3 regions of the Allobosea sp. GW822-FHT03F07 genome follow, and region 2 is predicted to be linked to each of the others. Evidence: predicted binding sites of a transcription regulator. Region 2 holds the regulator's gene; each other region holds the start of a gene.
What was found. Region 2 encodes LexA, which represses DNA repair genes until DNA is damaged. Its sites were predicted from a motif close to TGTTCNNNNTGTGTTCNG; they were not measured.
Positions count from the first base shown of each region.

Region 1: AC1RMY_RS21340 (helicase-related protein) is a predicted target of LexA. The motif match lies at 5,012-5,029, and genes of this name have one in related genera.
Region 3: AC1RMY_RS24120 (DNA recombination protein RmuC) is a predicted target of LexA. The motif match lies at 2,083-2,100, and genes of this name have one in related genera.

Region 1 is NZ_JBXAND010000009.1:28,779-34,987, forward strand. It holds gene AC1RMY_RS21325 (CarD family transcriptional regulator) at 1-169, opposite strand, end outside; gene fdxA (ferredoxin FdxA) at 557-895, opposite strand; gene AC1RMY_RS21335 (RNA-binding S4 domain-containing protein) at 1,069-1,380, opposite strand; gene AC1RMY_RS21340 (helicase-related protein) at 1,473-4,856, opposite strand; gene AC1RMY_RS21345 (alpha/beta fold hydrolase) at 5,274-6,161, opposite strand.
Region 2 is NZ_JBXAND010000002.1:345,341-351,549, forward strand. It holds gene AC1RMY_RS10195 (anthranilate synthase component II) at 1-174, shown strand, start outside; gene trpD (anthranilate phosphoribosyltransferase) at 248-1,261, shown strand; gene trpC (indole-3-glycerol phosphate synthase TrpC) at 1,269-2,111, shown strand; gene moaC (cyclic pyranopterin monophosphate synthase MoaC) at 2,108-2,605, shown strand; gene AC1RMY_RS10215 (molybdopterin molybdotransferase MoeA) at 2,605-3,816, shown strand; gene lexA (transcriptional repressor LexA) at 3,928-4,665, shown strand; gene AC1RMY_RS10225 (ComEC/Rec2 family competence protein) at 4,659-6,209, opposite strand, start outside.
Region 3 is NZ_JBXAND010000013.1:36,750-42,958, reverse strand. It holds gene truA (tRNA pseudouridine(38-40) synthase TruA) at 1-307, opposite strand, end outside; gene fmt (methionyl-tRNA formyltransferase) at 307-1,236, opposite strand; gene def (peptide deformylase) at 1,439-2,014, opposite strand; gene AC1RMY_RS24120 (DNA recombination protein RmuC) at 2,133-3,317, shown strand; gene AC1RMY_RS24115 (OsmC family protein) at 3,318-3,827, opposite strand; gene AC1RMY_RS24110 (ABC transporter ATP-binding protein) at 3,892-4,674, opposite strand; gene AC1RMY_RS24105 (ABC transporter permease) at 4,687-5,445, opposite strand; gene AC1RMY_RS24100 (aliphatic sulfonate ABC transporter substrate-binding protein) at 5,537-6,209, opposite strand, start outside.

The DNA.
Region 1 (6,209 bases), on a different contig from region 2:
GCAACGTCATCTTGTCCTTGGAGAAGCTGACGACGAACAGCTCGAGCTTGAAGCCAGCGACTTCCTGCTCCTCGATCGCCGTGATCTGACCGACGCCATGGGACGGGTAGACGACGTACTCGCCGGTCTTGAACCCCTGGCGCACAACAGCTTTCTTCACCGTGGACATGCCGTTACGACTCCTGATCGGACCGCTTGACGCGGGCTCGCGATTCTCAATCTCTGGCCGGATGACCGGAGACACTCCGCCTGACGCAGGCGGATTTTCACCCACTGCCTCACGCTTCCCTCAGCCGATCGTCTCTTGCACTCCGCCAAGCAAAGACATCGATTGCTCCGGCACTGATGCCGGCGGCTCTCGTCATCCTTTTCTAGGGGGCGCCCCGATTGTGGAAACCTCGCAGGGGCATGCGGAACGAATGCGACTGAGGCTATTATGTAGCATAAAAAACACGCCGAATCAAAGGTAAACGCAAGCTCCAGGCAAGCGTGTGCTCGGCGGCACAGGAATGGTTAACACTGTTTCGCAGGCTTGGCCGGTCTTTTTGCCTGATTTTTAATCGCCTTCGCCGGGGTTTGGCGAGAAGTGAGCCTCGAGCTTTCCAGGCACACCGTCAAAAGCCTTGGCGTCTGCCGGCGCCTCCTTCTTCTGACTGATATTAGGCCAGCTCGCTGCATACTTCGCATTGAGCTGCAGCCAGCTTTCCAGCCCCGGTTCGGTGTCGGGCTTGATCGCTTCGGCAGGGCACTCCGGTTCGCAGACGCCGCAATCGATGCATTCGTCCGGATGGATGACGAGCATGTTCTCACCTTCGTAGAAGCAGTCAACCGGACAAACCTCGACGCAATCCATGTATTTGCACTTGATGCAGTTGTCTGTGACCACATAGGCCATGTCGCAGGTCCTTCCAGTCTGCTCGCCGGCCCCATAAACCCTTGGCGGGCTCAGGTTTCAAGGCCGTTTAGGCTCCGGCGAGTAGCAGTTGCTTCTCTTCATCAGGCGTTCCGGAGAAGGACGTTTCGCTGCCCCGGGCAGGCAATTCATTTGTATACAAACGAAAGGCATTTTTAGCCATCGCCGTCGTCCTCCGCAAGCGACTGATCGCCGCGCCCGCCTTCGTCCAGCCGCTCGTAGAGCAGTCTCGCCTGCTCGTAAGGGCCGCGTCGCTCCCCCAGCGACAGCAGGCGCACTACGATGGTCGCATGCGCAAGCGCGAGGGTCAGCACGTCCCCGAGCTTCAGAGGCTGGGCCGGATTGTCGATCCGGCGTCCTTCGACACGGACATGACCGTCCTCGACCAGGCGCACGGCGGCGGTGCGCGTCCTGGCGAAGCGCGCGAACCAGAGCCATTTGTCGAGGCGCTGCCGATCGTCCCGCATATCCGGCCTGCTGTCTGAATGCGCCCGGAGCCCGATCCGTTCCGATTGCCCGGCAAATTCGACCGGTGCGGGCTCCGGGCACGGTCATGTCCTCAGTTCTTGCGGCCCTCGAGCTGCGCCTTCAGGGCGGCGAGCTTGGCGAAAGGCGAATCCGGATCAGGCTCGCGGTCGGCCGGGCGTGGCCGAGGCGGCTGCTGGAAGCGCTCGCCGCCACGGTCGTCGCGGCGTCCTCCGCCACCGCCGCCGCCGCCGGGGCGGCCGTCGCGCTTGAAGTCCGGCCGGGGACCGCGGCCCTGTTCGGGACGAGCCTGCTCGGAGCGACCTGGGCCCTCGGGGCGCGGACCGCGCTGGCCCGAACGGGGCCGCTCGTCGCGCCGTGGCTCGCGTTCGGGGCGAGCTGCGGGAGGCGCGCCGCCTTCGACTGCCGCCGTGGCGGGAACCTGCGACTCTCCGTCGCGACGCGGACCGCCGGGACGCGGGCCGCGATTGGGCCTGTCGCCGCGGCGACCGCTTGGCTGCCGTTCGCCTGGCACGCCTGCGCCCTCGCGCGGGCCGCGATGGCCTTGCTCGGGCCTGCGCCCGCCTTGATGACGATGCGGGCGCCAGACCTCGATCAATTCGGGTTCGGCCGGCGTGGCGGAAGCGGTGCTGACTGCGGCGGCCACTTCCGCGCTGTCCGTTTCCGCCGCCGCCTCGGCCAGAGCCGGGGCGAGCGAGGACATCAGATCGGCGGGAACAGGTTCGCGTGCCGGCTCCAGTTCCGCCTGCGTCACGATCGGGGCGTCAGACGTTTCCGAGGTGGTGGCGTCCGCCACCGGCGCCTCTTCCGCCGATGCGGGCTCGGCCGTCTGGTCGAGCAGTGCGGCGGCATCGGGTTCGGCTCTGGTTTCTTCCGGCTGCGCCTCGCTCGATGCCGCCGCATCGGCGGCAGGCTGCTCGCGGGCTTCTTCCTCCACCTTGGCGTGCTCTGCCGCGACGGGCTTGGCCGGAGCCGCGGCCAGCGGAACCGTGATGGCCGGGCCGGGGCGCTTGGTCGAGATGTAGCCGAGCGAGCGCAGGATCGAGGCGAAATCCTCGCCGGCGCAGCCGACGAGCGAGGTCATCGCGCCGGTCACGACGAAGCCGTCCTGGTCGGCCGTGCCGGTCGGTGGCACGCCTTGAGTGAGGCCGGGGCGATAGGCGATCGCCGGGCGGATCAGGTCGGCGAGGCGTTCGAGGATGTCGACGCGCACGGCCCGCTCGCCGCAAACCCGGTAGCCGGCGGCGCGGTAGAGCCCCTTGGGAACGGCCTTGTCGACGGGGAAGGAGGTCCGGCCCGAGGCGGCGAGATGGGCGATGTCGTCGAGGCCAGCCTGTTCGGGTGAGCCGTGCTTCAGGGTCCAGAGCTGGGCGGCGAGCGCGCGTGGCGCGGGCTTGAGCAACGCGGGCACATAGAGATGGAAGGCGCCGAAGCGGATGCCGAGCTGGCGCAGGGCGGCACGGCCCTCCTGGTCGAGCGCCTTCATCTCCTCGCCGACCTTGGTCCGTTCGAGCACGCCGAGCGATTCGGCCGCCTGATAGGCGATGCCCCGCGCGATGCCGGTCAGCGTGGTCGTATCCTCGAGCAATTGCAGCGCGCCGAGCAGGCGCGTGACGTGATTCTTCAGCCAGAGCTGGAGCCGGCCCTCGACCTGCTCGCGGGCCTGGCCGGCGAGATGCTCCTCGACCAGCAGGCGCAGGCGCGGCTCGATCGCCTTTTCGCCGGCGACCAGACGCGCGACCGGCTCGCCGACCCAGCGCAGCAGACCGTCATGCGACAGCACGAAGGCATCGTCGCCGGCGAGGACGACGCGCGCGGCACGCGCCTCGATCTCGGCCCCGAGCGCCTTCATCGCGGCCATGTTCAAGGCTTTCGCCTCCGGCCCGCCGGCCTTCGGGTCCGCCGTGAAGCGGAAGCCCTGCAGCATTCCGACGTGCTGGCCCTCGACGAGCACGTCGCCCGTCGCGGTGACCTCAGCCTCCAACATCGCATTCTCCCGCAAACGGCGCAGCAGCACACTGGTGCGCCGGTCGACAAATCGGCTCGCAAGACGCTCGTGCAGAGCGTCCGAGAGCTTGTCCTCTACAAGACGCGCCACCCCCTGCCAATGCTCAGGATCGGGCAACCAGTCCGGACGGTTCGCGACGAAGGTCCAGGTACGGACCTGCGCGATGCGCGCGGAGAGGGTATCGATCTCGCCATCGGTGCGGTCGAGCGCCGAAAGCTGCGTCCGATACCAGTCGATATCGAGCCGGCCATGGCGCATCAGGCGCAGATAGAGCGTCGTCGCGAGGTCGGCATGCTGCTGTGGGGCTATCTTGCGATAGTCCGGCAGGCCGCAGACCTCCCAGAGCCGCTCGGTGGCCGGCCGGCCCTGCGCCAGCGCCGTCACGTCGGGATCCCGGGCCAGGATTTCGAGCGTCGTCTGGTCCTCGGCGATCAGGGCGCGGGTCAGGCCGGCTTCCCTCGGCTGCAGGTTCAGGCTGTCGAGAAGTTGTGCGACGGACCGGAAATCGAGATCGGTATTGCGCCACTGCAGTTGCCGCACCGGCTCGAAGCGGTGGTTCTCGATCGCCTCGACGAGATCGGCCTCGAAGGGCGGACAGCGGCCCGAGGTGCCGAAGGTGCCGTCGCGCAGATGGCGCCCGGCGCGGCCGGCGATCTGGCCGAATTCGGCCGGGTTGAGCTTGCGGAAATGATGGCCGTCATACTTCTTGTCGGCCGCGAAGGCGATGTGATCGACATCGAGGTTCAGCCCCATGCCGATCGCATCGGTGGCGACGAGATAGTCGACATCGCCGGATTGGTAGATCTCGACCTGGGCATTTCGCGTCCGCGGCGAAAGCGCGCCCAGCACGACGGCCGCGCCGCCCTTCTGCCGCCGGATCAGCTCGGCGATGGCGTAGACCTCCTCGACCGAGAAGGCGACGATGGCCGAGCGCGGCGCGAGCCGCGTGATCTTGCGGTCGCCGGCGAACATGAGCTGCGACAGGCGCGGCCGCGTCACCACATTGACGCCGGGAATGAGCTGCTCGATCACCGGCTTCATTGTGCCGGCGCCGATCAGCATGGTCTCGGCCCGGCCGCGCCGGTTGAGCAGCCGGTCAGTGAAGACATGGCCGCGGTCGAGATCGGCGGCAAGCTGGACTTCGTCGATGGCGACGAAGTCGACGGCAAGGTCGCGCGGCATCGCCTCGACGGTGCAGACCCAGAATCGTGGTCGCGCCGGCTTGATCTTTTCCTCGCCGGTGACGAGCGCGACCGCATCGACGCCGGCCTTCTCGACGACGCGCTGGTAGACCTCGCGCGCCAGCAGGCGCAGCGGCAGGCCGATCATGCCGGTTGGATGGGCGACCATCCGCTCGATCGCGAGATGGGTCTTGCCGGTATTGGTCGGGCCCAGCACCGCGGTGACGCCGTTGGCGCGGACCGAGGGGGGTAGGGAGCGCGGAGGAATCAAGTCGCAGCCGATCGTGACGTGTCGCCGCTTGCCATCGCGGGACGCCGATCAAGGCGTCCCGCGATGGCAAGCGGAGTGACTGTGAGATTAGAGCGGGAGCATGGCTTCAGCGAAGAACGGAATTGCCCATTGTCGCGGCGCTCTCCGGAGAACAGAACGAGTCCGGAACGAAGCGGGCCCGAATCGCTGACTCCGGCAGAATCGGGTTTCGTTCTCGGTCGAAGATTGGCCGGTGGGGTCTTGCGGCGGCGCGCTTCGGCGCCAGCCTGTCTGGAATCGGAACATCGGCATGGCCTGCCCTCTTCTGCACGGGGATCGACGGCGACCGGCCGCATCCCGCGCGCGAGACTATCTAAGCGCTTTTTGCCGCGAAACGAGGGCCTGCGTTCTCAAGGCTGAAGGGTGCCTCGCCGATCAGCCGAAAAACGCCGCGAAAACCTCGGCCGCCTCGTCGGGCGCCTCGACATGCACGAAGTGTCCAGCGGTTTCGCAGAAGCTGACTTCGGCCTCGTCGAAATGCTCGGGCACGAAGGCTGCCCATTCGGATTTCAGGATCGGGTCATGCCGGCCCCAATGCACCCGTGTCGGCTGATGGATGCGGACGGAGGGGGTGGGGTGCCCGTCGATCGCTGCGAGGCGTGCCGCGTTCTGGCTGCGATACCAGTCGAAGCCGCCGCGCAGATTGCCAGGCTTCATGAAGTTGTCGATCCAGAGATCGAGCGCAGGGTCGAAGGCTTCCTTGCGGTGGCACCAATGCGTCAGAAAATGGGAGAAGTAGAGCGCGCAGCTCTGCCGGCTCAGGCCGATCAGCGCCTCGGCCAGCGGGAGCTGCTGGAAGGACTGATACCAGACCTCGTTGACGTGGCCCTCATGGACCCAGCGCTCGGCAATGCTCTGGGTCGGGCAGTTGAAGAACAGCAGCCGGTCGACGAGCTGCGGATGGCGGCGCGCCAGTGCCTGGGCCGCATAGGCGCCGACATCATGGCCGACGACGCCAACGGCATCGAGACCGAGCGCCGCGATCAGCGAGGCCATGTCGTCGGCATGGCTGTTGGCGCCGACATCGCTGCGTGGCGTGGTGGATTTGGTGCTGTCGCCGAAGCCGCGCAGATCCGGTGCGATCAGGCGGAAATCGCCGTGCAGCCGGTTCATCAGCGGCAGCCAGGTCGCCCAGAATTCAGGCCAGCCATGCAAAAGGAGCACGGGCGTCCCGGAGCCGACCTCGGCGACGTGCAGCGTCGTGTCGCGCACCGCGATCTGGCGATGGCGCAGACCGGGCGGAGTGGCGAAGTCGCTGGACATGATGTCTCCGGCAAATCGATTCCGGCGGAAGGCTAGCGCCTGCCCCAC
Region 2 (6,209 bases):
GATGACGGGCTGATCATGGCGCTGTCGCACCGGAGCCTGCCCGTCTGCGGCGTGCAGTTCCATCCCGAGAGCATCGCGTCGGAACACGGCGCGACGATCCTGCGGAATTTCCTAGATCTCGCCGAGCGATGGCAGCGCGACCATGCGGGCGCCGCCCTGGCCGGCGCCGTCTGAGCCCGGGACGCCGGTTCGAGCCGCCCTTTTTCCAGATCGACTGCGTTAAAGTCGCCTTCTACACAGAGTTCCCATGGACGATTTCAAGCCCTTCATCGCCAAGGTCGCGACCGGCGCCTCGCTGTCGCGCGACGAGGCCCGCGACGCCTTCGACACGATCCTGTCCGGCGGCGTCACCAATGCGCAGGCGGCCGCCTTCCTGATGGCGCTGCGCGTGCGCGGCGAGACCGTCGAGGAGATCACCGGCGCGGTCGGCGCGATGCGCGGCAAGATGCTGACGGTGAAGGCCCCGGCCGACGCCATCGACATCGTCGGCACCGGCGGCGATTCCTCCGGCTCCTACAACGTCTCGACGCTGGCCTCGATCATCACGGCCGCCTGCGGCGTGCCGGTCGCCAAGCACGGCAACCGCGCCGCCTCCTCCAAGACCGGCACGGCCGATGTGCTGATGGCGCTCAACGTCAAGGTCGGGCTCGATCCGGCGGCGACCGAGCGCTGCATTGCGCAGGCAGGCGTCGGCTTCATGTTCGCGCCGACACATCATGCCTCGATGCGCCATGTCGCGCCGGTGCGCGTCGAACTCGGCACCCGCACGATCTTCAACCTGCTCGGGCCGCTCTCGAACCCGGCGGGCGTCAAGAAGCAGCTCATCGGGGCCTTCTCCGAAACCTGGCTCGAACCGATGGTGCGCGTGCTCGCGAGCCTCGGCTCGACGCGGATCTGGGCCGTGCACGGTTCCGACGGGCTCGACGAGATCACCACCACAGGCCCGACGCGCGTCGTCTCGCTGGAGGGCGGCAAGATCGAGAGCTTCTCGATCAGCCCCGACGATGTCGGCCTTCCCCGCGCCCGTCCGGAAGATCTGCGCGGCGGCGAGCCGGCCCAGAACGCGGCGGCGCTGCGGGCCGTGCTCGACGGCGAGAAGACGGCCTTCCGCGACATCGCCGCCTTCAATGCCGCGGCCGCGCTGCTCGTCGCCGGAAAGGCCGGCGACCTGCGCGACGGGCTGGCGCAGGCGGTGGCCGCGCTCGATTCCGGCAAGGCCAAGGCGACGCTGGCTGCGCTCGTCGCCAGCTCGAACGCGTGAGGCGGCCATGACCGACATCCTCGCCAGGATCGAAGAATACAAGCGCCGGGAGATCGCCGCCGCCAAGCAGGCGATCCCGCCCGCCCAGATTGAGGAACTGGCCCGCTCCGCCGCCCGGCCGATCGGCTTCGCCGACGCGCTCGCCGCCAAGACCGCGCAGAGACGTCCGGCGCTGATCGCCGAGATCAAGAAGGCGAGCCCTTCCAAGGGGCTGATCCGCACCGATTTCGATCCGCCTTCACTTGGCCGCGCCTATGCCTCCGGCGGGGCCGCCTGCATTTCCGTGCTGACGGACGGGCCGTCCTTCCAGGGGCAACCGGAATTCCTGACACGCGCGCGCGCCGCCTCCGGCCTGCCGGCGCTGCGCAAGGACTTCCTCTACGACCCCTACCAGGTCTTCGAGGCGCGGGCCTGGGGCGCCGACTGCATCCTGATCATCATGGCCGGCGTCGACGACGCCACCGCGCGCGATCTCGAAGCGACGGCGTTCGATCTCGGCATGGACGTGCTGATCGAGGTCCATGACGAAGCCGAGCTCGACCGGGCGCTTTCTCTCAAAAGCCGCCTGCTCGGCATCAACAATCGCGATCTGCGCGACTTCAAGGTCGACCTCGCCGTGACCGAGCGGCTGGCGCCGCGCGTGCCGGCCGAGCGCATGCTGATCAGCGAGAGCGGCATCTTCACTCATGCCGACATCGTCAGGCTGAACGGCGTCGGGGTCGGCGCCTTCCTCGTCGGCGAGAGCCTGATGCGGCAGGCAGACGTCGCCGCAGCGACGCGCGAACTGCTGACCGGTACATCGCTCGAAGGCAAGTCGCTCGAAGGCAAGCCGCAGGACAGCGCCGCGTGACCGGCCTCAGCCATCTCGACGCGCAGGGCCAGGCCCATATGGTCGATGTCGGCGACAAGGCCGAGACCTCGCGCATCGCGATCGCCGAAGGCTGCGTCGTGATGCAGCCGCAGACGCTGGCGATCGTGCGCGCCGGCGACGCCAAGAAGGGCGACGTGCTCGGCACCGCCCGGCTCGCCGGCATCATGGCCGCCAAGAAGACGCATGAGCTGATCCCGCTCTGCCACCCGCTGCTCATCAGCAAGGTTGCGGTCGATCTCGAACTGGACGAAGCCCTGCCCGGCGTGCGGGTGCGCGCCGAGGTCAAGATGAAGGGCCAGACCGGCGTCGAGATGGAGGCGCTCACCGCCGTCGGCGTCGCCTGCCTGACCGTCTACGACATGGTCAAGGCGGCAGACCGCGCGATGCGGATCGAGAATATCCGGCTCGTCCACAAATCGGGCGGAAAATCAGGCACGTTCGACGCCGGCAGCAGCGCCGGGGAGAGCACCTGATGGCCCTGACGCCGGTCCCGGTCGCGCTTAAGGCGCTGCTCGACAGCGTGCCGGCGACGACGCCGACCGAGACCCTGGCGCTGGCGCAATGCGCCGGTCGCGTGCTGGCGGCCGACGTCACGGCATTGCGCACGCAGCCGCCCTTCGCCAATTCCGCGATGGACGGCTACGCCGCGCGAGCCGAAGATCTCGCACCCGGCAGCGACCTGCGCGTCATCGGCGAATCCGCCGCGGGGCGCTCCTTCGCGGGCGTGGTCGGACGAGGTGAGGCGGTGCGGATCTTCACCGGCGCGCCGATCCCGGACGGCGCCGATACGATCCTGATCCAGGAGAATGCCGACGGCATCGGCTCGGCGACGATCCGCGTCCGCGAGGGTGCGCCGAAGGGCAAGTTCGTGCGCCCGGCCGGGCTCGACTTCACGACCGGAGACGTTCTGCTACCGGCGGGCCGCCGGCTCGACAGCGCGGCGCTCGGCCTCGCCGCCGCCGCCGGGCACCCGAACCTGCCCGTTCGCCGCAAGCCGCTGGTCGCGATCCTCGCGACGGGCGACGAACTGGTCCTGCCGGGCGAAACCGTGGGCCCCGACCAGATCGTCGCCTCCAACAGCTTCTCGCTCGCCGCGATCGTCGAGCAGGCCGGCGCGAGCGCGCTCGATCTCGGCATCGCCCGCGACAACCATCCCGATCTCGCCGCGCGGATCGGACGCGCGCAGGAAGCCGGCGCGGATGTGCTGATCACGCTCGGCGGCGCCTCGGTCGGCGCGCACGACCTCGTCCAGGAGGCGCTGAAACGGGCCGGGATGGCGCTCGGCTTCTGGAAGATCGCGATGCGGCCGGGCAAGCCGATGATGACCGGGCGGCTCGGCCAGATGGTCGCGGTCGGGCTGCCGGGCAACCCGGTCTCGTCGATCGTCTGCGGCCATCTCTTCGTCGTGCCCCTGATCGAGGCGCTGCTCGGCATGCCCGAGCCCGAGCGGGACCGCAGCGAGCCCGGCATCCTCGGCCGCGACATGCCGGCCAATGACGAGCGCGAGGATTATCTGCGCTCCGACCTCGCGCTGACCGAGGCCGGTTGGCAGGCGACCCCGTTCGACCGGCAGGATTCCTCCATGCTCGGCCTGCTGGCCCGGGCGCAGGCGCTGGCGATCCGCCCCGCCTTCGCCGAGCCGGCAAAGAAAGGCGATCCCTGCCGGATCATCCGCCTGCGCTGAGTTGACCTTGGGCGAGCACCTGCTTGCGGAACACAACACGAACGGGTATGGTGTTCGTGATTTGTTTCGAATCTGCGCCAAGAGCAGATCATCATCGCGCCGGCGGGGACCATGCTGACACGCAAACAGGCCGAACTGCTTCGCTTCATCCATGAACGCCTGCGTGAAAGCGGCGTGCCTCCCTCTTTCGACGAGATGAAGGACGCGCTCGACCTGCGGTCCAAATCCGGCATCCACCGCCTTATCATGGCGCTGGAGGAGCGCGGCTTCATCCGCCGCCTGCCGAACCGGGCGCGGGCGCTGGAGGTCATCAAGCTGCCGGAGGGCAGCGGAGCCGGCGGGCAACCGCGCGGGCGCTTCAATCCATCGGTGGTCCAGGGCGGGCTCGGCAAGGATGGCGCGCCCGGCAAAGAAGGCGTTCTCGGCAAGCCGCGGCCGGTGGAGGGCGCCTCGGATGATGGGCGCGGCACGATTTCGATCCCTGTGATGGGCCGCATAGCCGCAGGCACGCCGATCTCGGCAATCCAGAGCCGCAGCCACAGCGTCGCGTTGCCTGCCGACATGCTGGGCGGCGGCGAGCATTTCGCGCTCGAGGTTCGCGGCGACTCGATGGTGGATGCCGGCATCCTCGACGGCGATACCGTCGTTATCCGCAAGCAGGACACCGCCAATACCGGCGACATCATCGTCGCGCTGATCGACGACGAGGAGGCGACGCTGAAGCGGCTGCGCAAGCGTGGATCCTCGATCGCGCTGGAAGCGGCCAATCCGGCCTATGAGACACGCGTGCTCGGCCCGGACCGGGTCAAGATCCAGGGCCGGCTGGTTAACCTGATGCGGCGCTACTGAAGTCGCTCAGGCTCGGCGGCGTCGTCCGCCGACGGCGGAACGGCAATACCTGCTGGGTCAGGTCTGGCCGATGTCGGCTGCGTGGCTGCGGCCTTGCGGTTCCAGGGACGCTCGCTCCCGGCCTGCTCGGAAGCGTGGCTGCGCCAATCCCCGCCCCGGCGAACGAGCGCCGTCGCTCCGTCCCGGATCAAGGCCGTGCGGTCGATCAGCTTCGCGGCGCAGGGGGCGGTCCAGGGGATCGGCGTGACGACGAGGTCGGCGCGACGGCAATCCTCGATGATGGCGAGCCTGTCGCGGGCATAGGCAATGCTGCGGCCGTCCTTCGTCAGGATGACACAGCCCTGCGGGTCGCAGGCCGCGCCCTGCCGCAGAGCGGCATCGTCGGGGTTACGGCCGTCGCCATCGGCGGTCAGCCATTGCTGCAGGACGAAGCGGCTGGGCTTGCCGGCGACGATCAGCAGGTCGTCCTTGCCGCGCACGGCGATGCCGGAGCCGTCGCGCTCGATCAGGATTTCGGGGCGCCCGGGCTTCGCCGCGACGGCGACGCCCGCGACGAGCGGCAGGATCGCGAGCAGCCGCAACTTCGTCGTCCAGAGCGCGATCCAGAGCAGCGATGCCGCAAAGCAGGCCAGCGCGGCGGGTCCGAAGGCGGCGATGACGAGCGTGGAATGCTCGATGGTCGCGACCCAATGCGCGAGCTTGAGCACGACCTCGGAGGCCGCACCCATCAGCCACCAGGCCGGCGCATCGAGCCCGAACGGATAGGCGAGCACGCCGAAGACCGCTGCCGGCATCACACAGAGCGAGACGAAGGGCAGCGCCAGCGCGTTACCGAGCAGGCCGAAGGGATTGAAGGTCTGGAAGTGATAAGCGCCGAAGGGCGCGGTCGCAGCCGTCGCCAGCAGCGTCGTGACGACGATGCCGGTCGCGGCGATCCAGAGCGGCCGCACGGGCCAGGGCAGCGTGGGAGGCGGCTGCGGCCGGTCGCGATTCTCCCAGCGCTCGGCGAAGGCGATCAGGGCGGCGACGGCACCGAAGGACATCTGGAAGCTCGGCCCGAGCAGCGCCTCCGGCTCGCGCAGCAGCACGATGATCGCGGCCAGCGCGAGGTTGCGCATGCTGAGCGCCGGCCGGTCGACCAGGATCGCGCCGAGCATGACAAGCGTCATGATCAGCGAGCGGACCGTCGCGACCTCCGCGCCCGAGAAGACGCAGTAGGCGATGGCGCCGATCATCGCCGCGACGGCGGCCATCTTCTTGACGGGCCAGCGCAGGGCGAGCGTCTGCGAGAGGGCCAGGAGCGCCCGGACCAGCCAGAAGATCGTGCCGGCGGCGAGCACCATGTGGAGGCCCGAGATCGAGACGATGTGATAGATGCCCGCGGCACGAAGATCGGTGTTCGTCGTCTCCGTGATCAGGCCGCGCTTGCCAGTAACGAGCGCCGCCGCCATCGCGCCGGCCTGGCCGCCGGCGATCTCGGCGATGCGCCGCGTCAATGCGTTGCGAGCCCGGTCGATCGTCGCCGCCAGTACGAGTTCGCTCGG
Region 3 (6,209 bases), on a different contig from region 2:
GCGCGTCGAAATCGTCGGACACGGCCTCGGCGCTGACGACCGCCACCGGCAGGCGCTTCAGGCGGGCGTTGCTGGCGTCACGCACCACATCCGTGCGCCAGTCCTTGTCGAGATCGACATGGGCGACCTGATGCGTGGCATGGACGCCGGCATCGGTGCGCCCGGCGCAATGCAGCCTAACCGCATGGCCGCAGAAGGCCTCGACCGCTTCCTCGACGCTCTGCTGCACGGACGGGCCGTTGAGCTGGCGCTGCCAGCCTGAAAAGGGCGTGCCGTCATATTCGATGACGAGCTTGTAGCGGGGCATCAGAGCTTGGCGCCGGCGGCGAGTCGTGCGCCACGCAGGAACTCGGCCCCGCTCATCGGCCGGCCACCGGCACGCTGGACCTGGAGGAGCTTCACGGCTCCTTCCGCACAGGCAATCGTGCCCTCGTCGTCGAGCAGCATGCCGGGCTCGGCCGCGCCGCCGGCGAGCGCCGTGCGCAAGACCTTGAGACGCTCGGGCCCCTTGCCGAGATCGACCTCTGCGAACGCGCCCGGGAACGGCGCAAGGCCGCGCACGAGATCATGGACATGTTTCGCCGGGCGCGCCCAGTTCAGCTTCGCCTCGGCGTTGCCGATCTTGGCGGCGTAGGTCACACCCTCCTCCGGCTGCGGCGTGAAGTGCAGGCCGCCACGGCCCAGCGCCGCGAGAGCCCGCACCATCAGATCCGCGCCGAGCGGCGCCAGGCGGTCATGCAGGTCTCCGGCCGTCATGTCGGGACCGATTTCGAGGCGCTCGACCATGCCGACCGGGCCGGTGTCGAGCCCTGCTTCCATCTTCATGACGCAGACGCCGCTTTCGGCATCGCCGGCCATGACCGCGCGCTGGATCGGCGCCGCGCCGCGCCAGCGCGGCAGCAGCGAGGCATGCAGGTTGAGGCAGCCGAGTTCCGGCAGATCGAGGATCGCCTGGGGCAGGATCATGCCATAGGCGACGACCACAGCGACATCGGCATCATGGGAGGCGATCTGCTCGGCCGCCTCCGCGGTCTTCAAAGTCGTGGGCGTGAAGACCGGGATGCCGAAGCGCTCGGCGGCCTTCTGAACGGGCGACGGCTTGAGTTCCAGCCCGCGCCCGGCCTGGGCAGGCGCACGCGTGTAGCAACTCACGACCTCGTGGCCCTGGCCGATGATCTCGGTGAGGGTCGGCACCGCGAAATCGGGGGTGCCCATGAAAATGACGCGCAAACTCATACGCCGGTCTTTACCTTAGGTGGGGTCGGCCTTGCCCGCCGACGAACAATCATTCGAGCCCTCATCTTGAGGAGCGGGCAAAAGCCCGCGTCTCGAAGGATGCTCCAGGAGGCTCCGGAACCGTCTGGAGCATCCTTCGAGACGCCGCTGACGCGGCTCCTCAGGATGAGGGCTGCGGAAAACGCCGATGTGCCGCTACGCCTCAGCGCCTCGCCGCCTGCTTGGCGAAACGCTTGGTGACGCGCTCGCGCTTGAGGCGCGAAAGATGGTCGATGAACAGCACGCCGTTGAGATGGTCGATCTCATGCTGCAGGCAGGTGGCGAGCAGCCCGTCGGCCTCGATCTCCTGCTGCTTGCCGTCAAGATCGGTGTAGCGGACCTTGACCGAAGCCGGGCGCTCGACCTCCTCGTAATATTCCGGGATCGAAAGGCAGCCCTCCTCATAGACGCTGCGTTCTTCCGACGACCAGGTGATCTCGGGGTTGATGAAGGCCATGGGGTTGCGCGGCTGCGCGTCGCGCTTCTCCTGGGCGCCATCGGTCCCCTCTTCCCCCTCGCCCTCTTCCCTATCGTCGGGGGGGCGCTTGGCGACATCGAGCGTGACCACGCGCTTGGGCACGCCGATCTGGATGGCCGCAAGGCCGATGCCCGGCGCGTCATACATCGTCTCGAACATGTCGGAGACGAGGGTGCGGATCTCGGCCGTGATATCCTCGACGGGGGTCGAGACCAAACGAAGCTGGGCGTCGGGCAGGATGACGAGAGGGCGAATGGCCATGAAAGGATTTCTGCGCGGGATTTCGTGATGAAGGGGCGACATAAGCCCTTGCACGCAGCCGGTCAAACTGTTCCGCTTTCGTTCGAATTCATTCACCCGAATCGGCTAGCATCTCGGTATGAAAGAGATCGCCTTCGTTCTTCTCGACCGCCCCGTGACCTGGGCCGAGGCCGCCTTCGGCTTCGCGGCGCTGAGCTTCGCCCTGCTCCTGCTCATGGCTCTGTCCTCTTGGCGAGGCAGCCGGGAGCGCGCTATCGAAGCCGCTATGACGGCCGAACGCGCCCGCGAGATGGACGACAAGGTCGCCGAGATGAACCGGCTGCAGGCCGAGATGACAGGGCGCATGCAGTCCATGGCCGAGATCCTGTCGACGCGGCAAGGCGACCTCGCGCGCCTCGTCGCCGACCGGATGGACGGTTTGCGGCAGCAGGTCGGCGCCGGGCTGGAACAGAATGTCCGCCAGACCACCGAGAGCCTCGGCCGGCTGCAGGAGCGGCTGGCCGTGATCGACAGCGCCCAGAAGAACCTGACCAGCCTGACCTCCGAGGTGGTGACGCTGCGCGACGTGCTCTCCAACAAGCAGGCGCGCGGCGCCTATGGCCAGGGCCGGATGGAGGCGATCATCCGTGACGGCCTGCCGACAGCCTTCTTCGCCTTCCAGCCCCAGCTTTCCAACGGCCGCCGGCCGGACTGCCTCGTCACCCTGCCGGGCGACGGGCGCGGGCTCGTCATCGACGCCAAGTTCCCGCTGGAGAGCTTTACGCAGCTTCGCGAGGCCCGCAGCGACGATACGAGGAAGGCGGCCGCTGCGCGCGTGCGCAACGATGTCGGCGTGCATGTGAAGGACATCGCCGAGCGCTATTTCCTGCCCGGCGAGACGCAGGACATGGCGCTGCTCTTCGTGCCGTCGGAGTCGATCTATGCCGATCTGCACGAGCATTTCGACGACGTGATCCAGAAGGCGCATCGCGCCCGGATCATGATCGTCTCGCCCTCGCTGCTGGCGCTGGCGATCCAGCTCATGCAGTCGCTGGTCCGCGACGCCCGCATGCGCGAGGAGGCGCAGGTGATCCAGAGCGAGGTCGGCAAGCTGCTCGCAGATGTCCGCCGGCTGGGTGAGCGGGCCGAGAGGCTCGACCAGCATTTCCGCCAGGCGCAGGAGGATGTCGCGGGCATCCGCACCTCCGCGACGAAGATCTCAAGCCGCGGCGAGCGCATCGTCGCGCTCGACTTCGACGAGGCGAAGGCCGAGCCGACGCTGCCCTTCGCGCAGGGGCTGTCGCTGAAGAACGCGGCGGAGTGATCAGCCGACCTTGAGCGTCGCCGAGAGTTCCGGCTTCACGTTCAACGTCTGGAACACGACGCAGTAGCGTTCGGTCAGCTTCAGCAGGCTGTCGAGCTTCTCCTGCGGGGCATCGGTCTCGACGTCGAAGAAGAGGCGGATCGCCTTGAAGCCGACGGCCGCGTCCTTGGCGACGCCGAGCGTGCCGCGGAAGTCGAGATCGCCCTCGGCACGAACCACGCCCTTCTTCAGCTCGATCTCGAGCGCCGTCGCGACGGCCTTCAGCGTCACGCCGGCGCAGGCGACCAGCGCTTCCAGCAGCATGTCGCCCGAGCAGAGCTCGGCGCCGCTGCCACCCGTCGCCGGATGCAGGCCCGCGAGCGCGATCGCGCGGCCGGTCTCGACCTTGCAGGCGATATGCTGGTCGTCGAGCTCGCCCTTGGCCTTCAACGTGATCAAGGCAGCGTTCGGGTCATTGCGATAGGCATCCTTCAGCGGAGCCTGCAGGGCGCGAAGAGCGGTGACGTCCATGGGATTTCCTCGGATCAGGCCTTGGTGTGATTGCCGTCTTGGTAGCGACTGTCGCGGCCGTCCGCTACCACCACATCCCCGCGGTTTCCGCCGTCTTCTGCTGATGTGGCTCCTCGTCGCGCAGCGAGCGGTCGAGGCTGCGGAGCACCTCACGTTTGCCCGCCTCGAAGGCCGGCGAGAGATGGTCGCGCGGGCGGGCGAGCGGGTTGTCGAACTCGTCGAAGATTCGTCCGGGCCTGGGCTGCATCACCACGATGCGATCGGCCAGCGTCACCGCCTCCTCGACGTCATGCGTCACCATCACCATGGTCGGCCGGCTTTCGCCCCAGAGCGCCAGCAGATGCCCGTGCAGGCTCGCCCGCGTCGTCGCGTCGAGCGCCGAGAAGGGCTCGTCCATCAGAAGCAGCTTCGGCCGCGTCACCAGCGCACGAGCAATCGCCACGCGCTGCTGCTGGCCGCCGGAAAGCTCGCGCGGCCAGCGGTCCTGATGGCCAGCGAGGCCGACGCGGACGAGGGCATTCGTCACCAGCCCCTCGCGCTCGAAGGCAGAGAGATGCGGCAGGCCGAAGCCGACATTCTCCGCGACCGAGAGCCAGGGGAACAGGCGCGGCTCCTGGAAGATGACGCCGACATCGGCGCGCGGCTCGGTGATCGCCTCGCCATTGAGCAGGATGCGCCCTGCGCTCGGACGGTCGAGGCCTGCGATCAGCCGCAGCAGCGTGGTCTTGCCGCAGCCGGAGCCGCCGACCAGCGCCAGGATCTCGCCGGCCGCGACATCGATGGTGACGGCCGACAGGGCCTGCGTGCCGTCGGCATAGGTTTTCGAGAGGGTCTCGAAGCTCAGCATCGAGGGGGCTTTCTAAAGTTTGTCGCGCGCCGTGTCCTGCCAGGCGAGAACCGGCCGCGTGAGGGCGACGAGCAGCCCGTCCGCCAACTTGCCCATCACGGCGAAGCTGATGATGGCCGCAATGATGGTGTCGGGGCGGCCGAGCTGCTGGCCGTCCACCAGGAGATAGCCGAGACCCTCGCTCGCACCCATGATCTCGGCCGCGACCACGAACATGAAGCCGAGCCCGAGCCCCGAGCGCAGCGCCGTGATCCAGGCCGGCAGGATTGCCGGCAGGAGCACGCGTCGCGCCATCGCCAGCCGGCCGAGCCGGAAGACGCGGCCGACCTCGATGATCTTGCGGTCGATGCCCTGGATCGCGGCGGCGACGCCGAGATAGACCGGGAAGAACACGCCAACCGCGATCAGCGCGACCTTCGAGGCCTCGAAGATGCCGAGCCAGAGGATGAAGAGCGGCACCCAGGCGATCGAGGGGATGGCGCGCAGGGCCTGGAGCGTCGGGTCGAGGATGCCCCGCGCCACGGGCAGCGCTCCGGTTACGGCTCCGAGCAGCGTGCCTGCCGCCGCGCCGAGGCCGAAGCCCGCCGCGACCCGCCAGAGCGTCGCCGTGGCATGGGTGAAAAGCTCTCCCGATGCGGCGAGGCTCCAGAGCGTCGCGCCGACGACGCTCGGCGGCGGCATCAGCCGGCCATTGGCCAGCCCTGTCCTGACGGCGATCTCCCAGAGGATCGCCAGCAGCACCGGCAGCACGAAGCCGGCGAGCGCGAGCATCCGGCGGCGCGACCGCGAGCGGGAGAGACCGCCCTGCTCGCCGATCGCCGCCGTCTCGATGCCGAGCGCGCTCATCTTAGCCTGAGCCGTCTCAGTTGGTGGCGGCGAAGCGCCGGTCGAGCAGATCGTCGACCACGGCCTTCACATCGGTCGCCGCGGGGAGGACGCCGGCCTCCTTGAGCGCGAGCCCGGCCGCGATGATCGTGTCGGCCTGGGCCTGGCCGATCGCCGAATGGGTCAGCTCGGTGCGGGTGAGCTGGCGTTCGATCACGGCGTCCGACAGCTTGGTGTAGGTGATAAGCGTCTTCTTCAGCTCGGCCGGATTGGCCAGCGAATAGGCCCGCGCCTCCTCATAGGCGGCCAGGACCTTGCGGACGAGCGCCGGATTGTCCTTGGCGAAGGCCTCGCGGACGTTCAGCACACCCCAGGTGTTGTCCTCGGCCTTGCGATGGAACAGCTTCGCGCCGCTCTCGACCTCGGCGGCGGCCATCAGCGGGTCGAGCCCGGCCCAGGCGTCGACATCGCCGCGCTCCAAGGCGAGGCGGCCATCGGCATGCTGCAGCAGGACGAGCTTGACGTCCTTCTCGGTCAGCTTGGCCTCGGCCAGCGCACGAACCAGGAAGATATGCGGATCCGTGCCGCGTGTGACGGCGACGCGCTTGCCCTTGAGATCCGAGACCTTGGAGATATCGCTCTTGGCGCTGGTGACGAGCGCCGTCCATTCCGGCCGCGAATAGACATAGATCGACTTGATCGGATTGCCG